One region of the Streptomyces sp. NPDC020490 genome, then DNA from elsewhere that is predicted to be linked to it. Evidence: riboswitches for the same ligand, from Rfam matches in the RefSeq annotation. Region 1 holds a riboswitch; the other holds the start of a gene.

The links. A riboswitch is a leader RNA that binds a small molecule or an ion and turns the genes downstream of it on or off. The one in region 1 is predicted to bind thiamine pyrophosphate.
Region 2: linked by a shared signal. The riboswitch ahead of thiO (glycine oxidase ThiO) and the one ahead of thiC (phosphomethylpyrimidine synthase ThiC) in region 1 are both predicted to bind thiamine pyrophosphate.

The regions. Positions count from the first base shown of each region.
Region 1 covers NZ_JBIRUY010000008.1:154,670-157,857, reverse strand. Annotated here, with positions in the region: gene thiC (phosphomethylpyrimidine synthase ThiC) at 1-1,513, opposite strand, end outside; TPP riboswitch at 1,506-1,695, opposite strand; gene ACH4ZX_RS11535 (YibE/F family protein) at 1,768-3,188, shown strand, end outside.
Region 2 covers NZ_JBIRUY010000023.1:76,491-79,678, forward strand. Annotated here, with positions in the region: gene ACH4ZX_RS23560 (NAD(P)/FAD-dependent oxidoreductase) at 1-1,213, opposite strand, end outside; gene ACH4ZX_RS23565 (hypothetical protein) at 1,242-1,595, opposite strand; TPP riboswitch at 1,649-1,760, shown strand; gene thiO (glycine oxidase ThiO) at 1,758-2,912, shown strand; gene thiS (sulfur carrier protein ThiS) at 2,909-3,109, shown strand; gene ACH4ZX_RS23580 (thiazole synthase) at 3,113-3,188, shown strand, end outside.

The DNA of each region.
Region 1 (3,188 bases):
AGCGGGCGTCGGACAGCGCGTCGTCCCACTCCTGCGCACCCGGGTGCCCCTTGGCGAGGTCGGCCGCGTGGGCGGCGATCTTGTAGGTGATGACGCCGGTCTTGACGTCGTCGCGGTTGGGCAGGCCCAGGTGTTCCTTGGGGGTGACGTAGCAGAGCATGGCCGTGCCCCACCAGGCGATCATCGCGGCGCCGATGCCGGAGGTGATGTGGTCGTAGGCCGGCGCGATGTCCGTCGTCAGCGGGCCGAGCGTGTAGAACGGGGCTTCGTCGCAGATCTCCTGCTGGAGGTCGATGTTCTCCTTGATCTTGTGCATCGGGACGTGTCCCGGGCCCTCGATCATGGTCTGGACGTGGAAGCGCTTCGCGATCCGGTTGAGTTCCCCGAGCGTGCGCAACTCCGCGAACTGCGCCTCGTCGTTGGCGTCCGCGATCGAACCCGGCCGGAGGCCGTCACCCAGCGAGTACGTGACGTCGTAGGCGGCGAGGATCTCGCAGAGTTCCTCGAAGTTCTCGTACAGGAAGCTCTCCTTGTGGTGCGCGAGGCACCACGCGGCCATGATCGAGCCGCCGCGCGAGACGATGCCGGTCTTGCGGTTCGCCGTGAGCGGCACGTACGGCAGGCGCACACCCGCGTGGACCGTCATGTAGTCGACGCCCTGCTCGGCCTGCTCGATGACGGTGTCCTTGTAGATCTCCCAGGTCAGTTCCTCGGCCTTGCCGTCGACCTTCTCCAGGGCCTGGTACAGCGGCACGGTGCCGATGGGGACGGGGGAGTTGCGCAGCACCCACTCGCGGGTGGTGTGGATGTTGCGGCCGGTGGAGAGGTCCATGACCGTGTCGGCGCCCCAGCGGGTCGCCCAGGTCATCTTCTCGACCTCCTCCTCGATGGAGGAGGTGACCGCGGAGTTGCCGATGTTGGCGTTGACCTTCACCAGGAACCGCTTGCCGATGATCATCGGCTCGATCTCCGGGTGGTTGACGTTCGCGGGCAGCACCGCGCGCCCCGCGGCGATCTCCTCACGGACCACCTCGGCGGAGACGTTCTCCCGGATCGCCACGTACTCCATCTCCGGCGTGATCTCACCCCGGCGCGCGTACGCGAGCTGGGTGACCGCCCTGCCGTCCCGGCCGCGGCGCGGCTGGCGCGGCCGCCCCGGGAAGACGGCGTCGAGATTGCGCAGTCCGCCGCGCGGCGAGGTGTGCTTGATCCCGTCGTCCTCGGGGCGTACGGGGCGGCCCGTGTACTCCTCCGTGTCGCCGCGGGCGACGATCCAGTTCTCCCGCAGCGGCGGCAGGCCCCTGCGGACATCGGTGTCGACGAGCGGATCGGTGTACGGGCCCGATGTGTCGTACAGCGTGACCGACTGCCCGTTGGTGAGATGCACCTGACGGACCGGCACCCGCAGATCGGGGCGTGAGCCCTCGACGTACGCCTTGTGCCAGCCGATGGATGACCCGGCCTCCCCGTCGATCTGATCGGAGGCAGGCGTGCGTGCGTCCTTGCTGGTCATGAGACCTACTCCCTACGCCGGCATTACCCGGTAACAGGTTCGGCGGTCGACGCAGCGGTTTCCGTCGGTCGACGTTCCGTGTGCAACATCACTCGACTCCGGTGACGTTCCACGTGAAACATCGCTGGGACGGAGGTCAGCGCCCTCTCAGCCCGGTGCTCCGAGCTCCCGCGTGTACAAAAGGTACCTCCACGCTAGCGTCAACTCGGGCGCGGTGAACAGAGGCCCCCTGCCGTCCTTGCGATGATCGGGCGGTGACCACGACACCGCAGTACCCGTTTCCGCCACCCGATCCGCCACCTGGTCCGCCATCGCCGTCACCCGGGCCGTCACCCGGGCCGCCGCACCGACACGACGGCGATCACGGCCGTGGAGACGGCCCCGATCATGGCCACGGGCATGGGCATGGGCACGATCAGGGGCAGGGGCAGGGGCAGGGGCACGGCCACGGGTCAGGGGTCGGAGGCGGACACGGTCACTCGCACAGCCACGGCCCCGCCGCGCCCGTCTCCCGGCACCTGCGCAAGGTCATCGCCGCGGTCCTGATTCCCTTCGCCGCGGCCGTGCTGGTCGGGCTCGCGGTGCTGTGGCCCGGCGGCGCACCGTCGCACGAGCGCACCGGCGTCGGCTTCGACCGGCAGACCCAGCAGGCGACGGTCGTCCAGGTGATGAACGTGAGCTGCAAGTCGGTGAACGCCCCGGGCAGCACGCCGACCGGCGACACGTCGACCGCCGAGGGCTCCTCGGCCCAGCAGCAAGCGGACGGCACCTGCCACAAGGCCACCATCCGCGTCGACACCGGCAAGGACAAGGGCCGGACGTTCACCGAGATCGTGCAGCCGGACCAGTCGCGGCAACTGCACCAGGGGCAGAAGGTCGTGGTCGCCTACGAGCCCTCGGCGCCCAGGGAACTGCAGTACGCGGTCACCGACGTCGACCGCAGGTTCCCCATGGCCCTGCTGGCCGGCGTCTTCGCGCTGGCCGTCGTGGTGGTGGGCCGGATGCGGGGCGTCATGGCGCTGATCGCGCTGGCCGTGAGCTTCCTGGTGCTGACCCTCTTCATCCTTCCGGCGATCCTGGAAGGCTCGAATCCGCTGGTCGTGGCGGTGGTCGGGTCCAGTGCCATCATGCTGATCGCCCTGTACATGTGTCACGGCCTGTCGGCCCGTACGTCCGTGGCGGTCCTGGGCACACTGCTCTCGCTGCTGCTGATCGGCGTCCTGGGCTCGGTGTTCATCGGATGGGCCGCGCTCACCGGCAACACGGACGACAACACCGGTCTGATCCACGGCCTGTATCCGTCGATCGACATGAGCGGTCTGCTGCTGGCCGGCGTCATCATCGGCTCCCTCGGTGTCCTCGACGACGTGACGGTCACGCAGACCTCGGCCGTGTGGGAACTGCACGAGGCCAACCCCTCGATGGGCTGGCGCGGGCTGTACCGCGCGGGCATCCGCATCGGCCGCGATCACATCGCGTCGGTCGTCAACACGCTCGTCCTCGCCTACGCGGGCGCCGCGCTGCCGTTGCTGCTGCTCTTCTCCATCGCGCAGAGCAGCGTGGGCACCGTCGCCAACAGCGAGCTGGTCACGGAGGAGATCGTGCGCACACTGGTGGGCTCGATCGGGCTGGTCGCCTCGGTCCCGGTCACCACGGCTCTCGCCGCCCTGGTCGT
Region 2 (3,188 bases), on a different contig from region 1:
TCAGCGGCTTGCTCGCGTCCGCCAGCAGGTCCGGGTCCATCGGCGTGCCCGCCTCGATCAGGCGCCTGCCCTGCGCCAGGTCCCTGGGCCGGCCCACCGCCAGCAGCGCCACCAGGCGGCCGTCGCGCAGCCAGCAGACGGACCAGCTCGGGCCCGACGGGTCGCCGCGCCACAGGGTCGTGTCGGCGCCCGCGTGGTACCCGGCGTACTGCACGAACCGGCCGAACTGCTCGGACCAGAAGTACGGCACCGGGTCGTAGACGGCGGGCTCCTCGCCGATGATGTTCGCGGCCACCGTGCGCGGGCCCTGCAGGGCGTTGTCCCAGTGGTGCACCAGCAGGCGCTCCCCGTACCTGCGGGACGGGAACGACGCGCAGTCGCCGACCGCGTAGACGTCCGGCGCCGAGGTGCGCAGGCCGTCGTCGGCGACGACCTCGCCGTGCGCCCCGGGCACGATGCCGGAACCGGCCAGCCAGCCGGTGGCCGGGCGCGCGCCGATGCCGACCACGACGGCGCCCGCGGGCAGCCGGGTGCCGTCGTCGAGGACGACCTCGCCCGGCTCGACACGCGCCACGCGCGCGTGGGTGCGCAGCACGGCGCCCGCGTCGGCGTACCAGGAGGCCATCGGGGCGGCCACCTCGGCGGGCAGCGCGCCCGCGAGCGGCCGGTCGGCCGCCTCCACGACGGTCACCGCGCAGCCCGCCTCGCGCGCCGCCGTGGCGAACTCCGCGCCGATCCAGCCCGCGCCGACGACCACCACGTCGTGCTGCCGGGCGAGCACCGGCCGCAGCCGCTCGGCGTCGTCCAGGGTGCGCAGCAGATGGACGCCGGGCACCCCCTGGGTCTGCGGCAGCAGCACCGGCTCGGCGCCGGTCGCGAGGACCAGGGCGTCGTACGGCACGGACCCCTCGGCGGTGTCGAGTTCGTGGTCGGCGACCCGGACGCCCAGCACCTCGCGGCCGAGCCGCAGTTCGATGCCGAGCGCCTCGAAGTCGATGTCGAAGGCGGACCCCTCGGCCTTGCCGAGCAGGACGGCCTTGGACAACGGCGGCCGGTCGTACGGCTGGTGGGGCTCGGCGCCGATGAGGGTCACCGGCCCGGCGAAGCCCTGTTCGCGCAGGGCGACCGCGGTCTGCACACCGGCCATGCCCGCGCCGGCCACGACGACTCGCCGGTGCGGGGGCGTCTGCCGTTCCTGCGTCTGCTCGCTCACCTGATCACCATAGACACCTGACGTCATGTCAGTCGCGGATCCCGTCAGTGACCTGCTCCACAACACTGGTGCCGCCGCCCGGCCGGGACTCCCACTCCCACGTCTCCTCCAGGCGCACCCGGCCGTCCGGCAGCTCCACGACCGTCGACACGCAGTGCCCGGAGGACGTCGTGCCGTCGTTCCTCAGCTGCACGTAGCGGAAGTCGAGCCGGTCACCTTCCCGGGTACCCACCAGACGGCCGTGTACGACGTCGCCGCCCGCGTACTCGGCCCAGATCGCGCCGTCGGCCTCGTGGTAGGTGAAGCGGGTCCGCATGCCCACCTGGCCGGGGGCCTGGTCGGCGACCGGGGCGAGGACGAGGCCGTCCAGTGAGCGCGGCATGGGGGAAGGCTCCCTTACGACGGCGACGGGGCGCGGGCTAGGGTGGCCACCGTACAAGCACTCGCGGGAGCCCGGACGCACCGGGCTGAGAGGGAGGCTGGCGGCCTCCGACCGTACGAACCTGATCCGGGTCATGCCGGCGAAGGGAGGGGCTGGACGCCCATGCCGTCACGTACGTCAGACGTCCTCGTCGTCGGGGGCGGGATCATCGGCCTGGTCACGGCCTGGCGCGCCGCGCAGCGCGGCTTCGCCACCGCCGTGGTGGACCCGGAACCGGGCGGCGGCGCCGCCCAGGTGGCGGCCGGCATGCTGGCCGCGGTCACCGAACTGCACCACGGCGAGCAGACCCTGCTCGGCCTCAACCTCGCCTCGGCCCGCCGCTACCCGGACTTCGCGGCCGAGCTCGCCGACCTCACCGGCCACGACCTCGGCTACCGCCGGTGCGGCACGCTCGCCGTCGCGCTGGACGCCGACGACCGCGCCCACCTGCGCGAACTGCACACCCTGCAGCAGCAGTCCGGCCTGGGGTCGGAATGGCTGTCGGGGCGCGAGTGCCGGCGTCTGGAGCCGATGCTCGCACCGGCCGTACGCGGCGGCCTCCGGGTCGACGGCGACCACCAGATCGACCCGCGGCGGCTGACCCGCGCGCTGGTGGCCGCCTGCGAGCGGGCCGGCGTGGTCTTCCACCGGGTGTGGGCCGAGCGGCTCGACCGCGCCGGGGACCGGGCCGTCGGCGTCACCGCGGCGGACGGCACCGCGCTGGCCGCGGACCGGGTGGTGCTGGCCGCCGGCAGCCTCAGCGGACGGCTCGCGGGCGTCCCGGCCGACGTGCTGCCGCCGGTGCGGCCGGTCAAGGGGCAGGTGCTGCGGCTGAGCGTGCCGCAGCGGTACGCGCCCTTCCTCAGCCGCACCGTCCGGGCCATGGTGCGCGGCAGCCACGTCTACCTGGTGCCGCGCGAGAACGGCGAGCTGGTGGTCGGCGCGACCAGCGAGGAACTGGGCTGGGACACCACGGTCACCGCGGGCGGGGTGTACGAGCTGCTGCGCGACGCCCACGAACTGGTCCCCGGCATCACCGAGCTGCCGCTGACCGAGACCCGGGCCGGGCTGCGCCCCGGCTCCCCCGACAACGCGCCGCTGCTCGGCCCGAGCGGGCTGTCCGGGCTGCTGCTGGCCACCGGGCACCACCGCAACGGCGTGCTGCTCGCACCGGTCACCGGCGACGCCATGGCACACGTCCTGACCACCGGCGAACTCCCCGAGGAGGCACGCCCCTTCACCCCGCGGCGGTTCGCCCGCACGGAGCAGCCCGCATGAACATCTCCGTCAACGGCGAGCCCCGCGAGGTCGCTCCCGGAACCGCTCTCGACACCGTGGTCAGGGCGCTCACCCCGGCGTCCTCCGGGGTGGCCGCCGCCCTCAACGAAACCGTCGTCCCGCGCGCGCAGTGGCCGTCGACCCCCCTCGCCGAGGGGGACCGGGTCGAGGTCCTCACCGCCGTCCAAGGAGGCTGACCCATGGCCGACGACCCCTTCGTCCTCGGCGGCACGTCGTTCACGTCCCGCCTGATCATGGGCACCGGCGGTGCCCCCA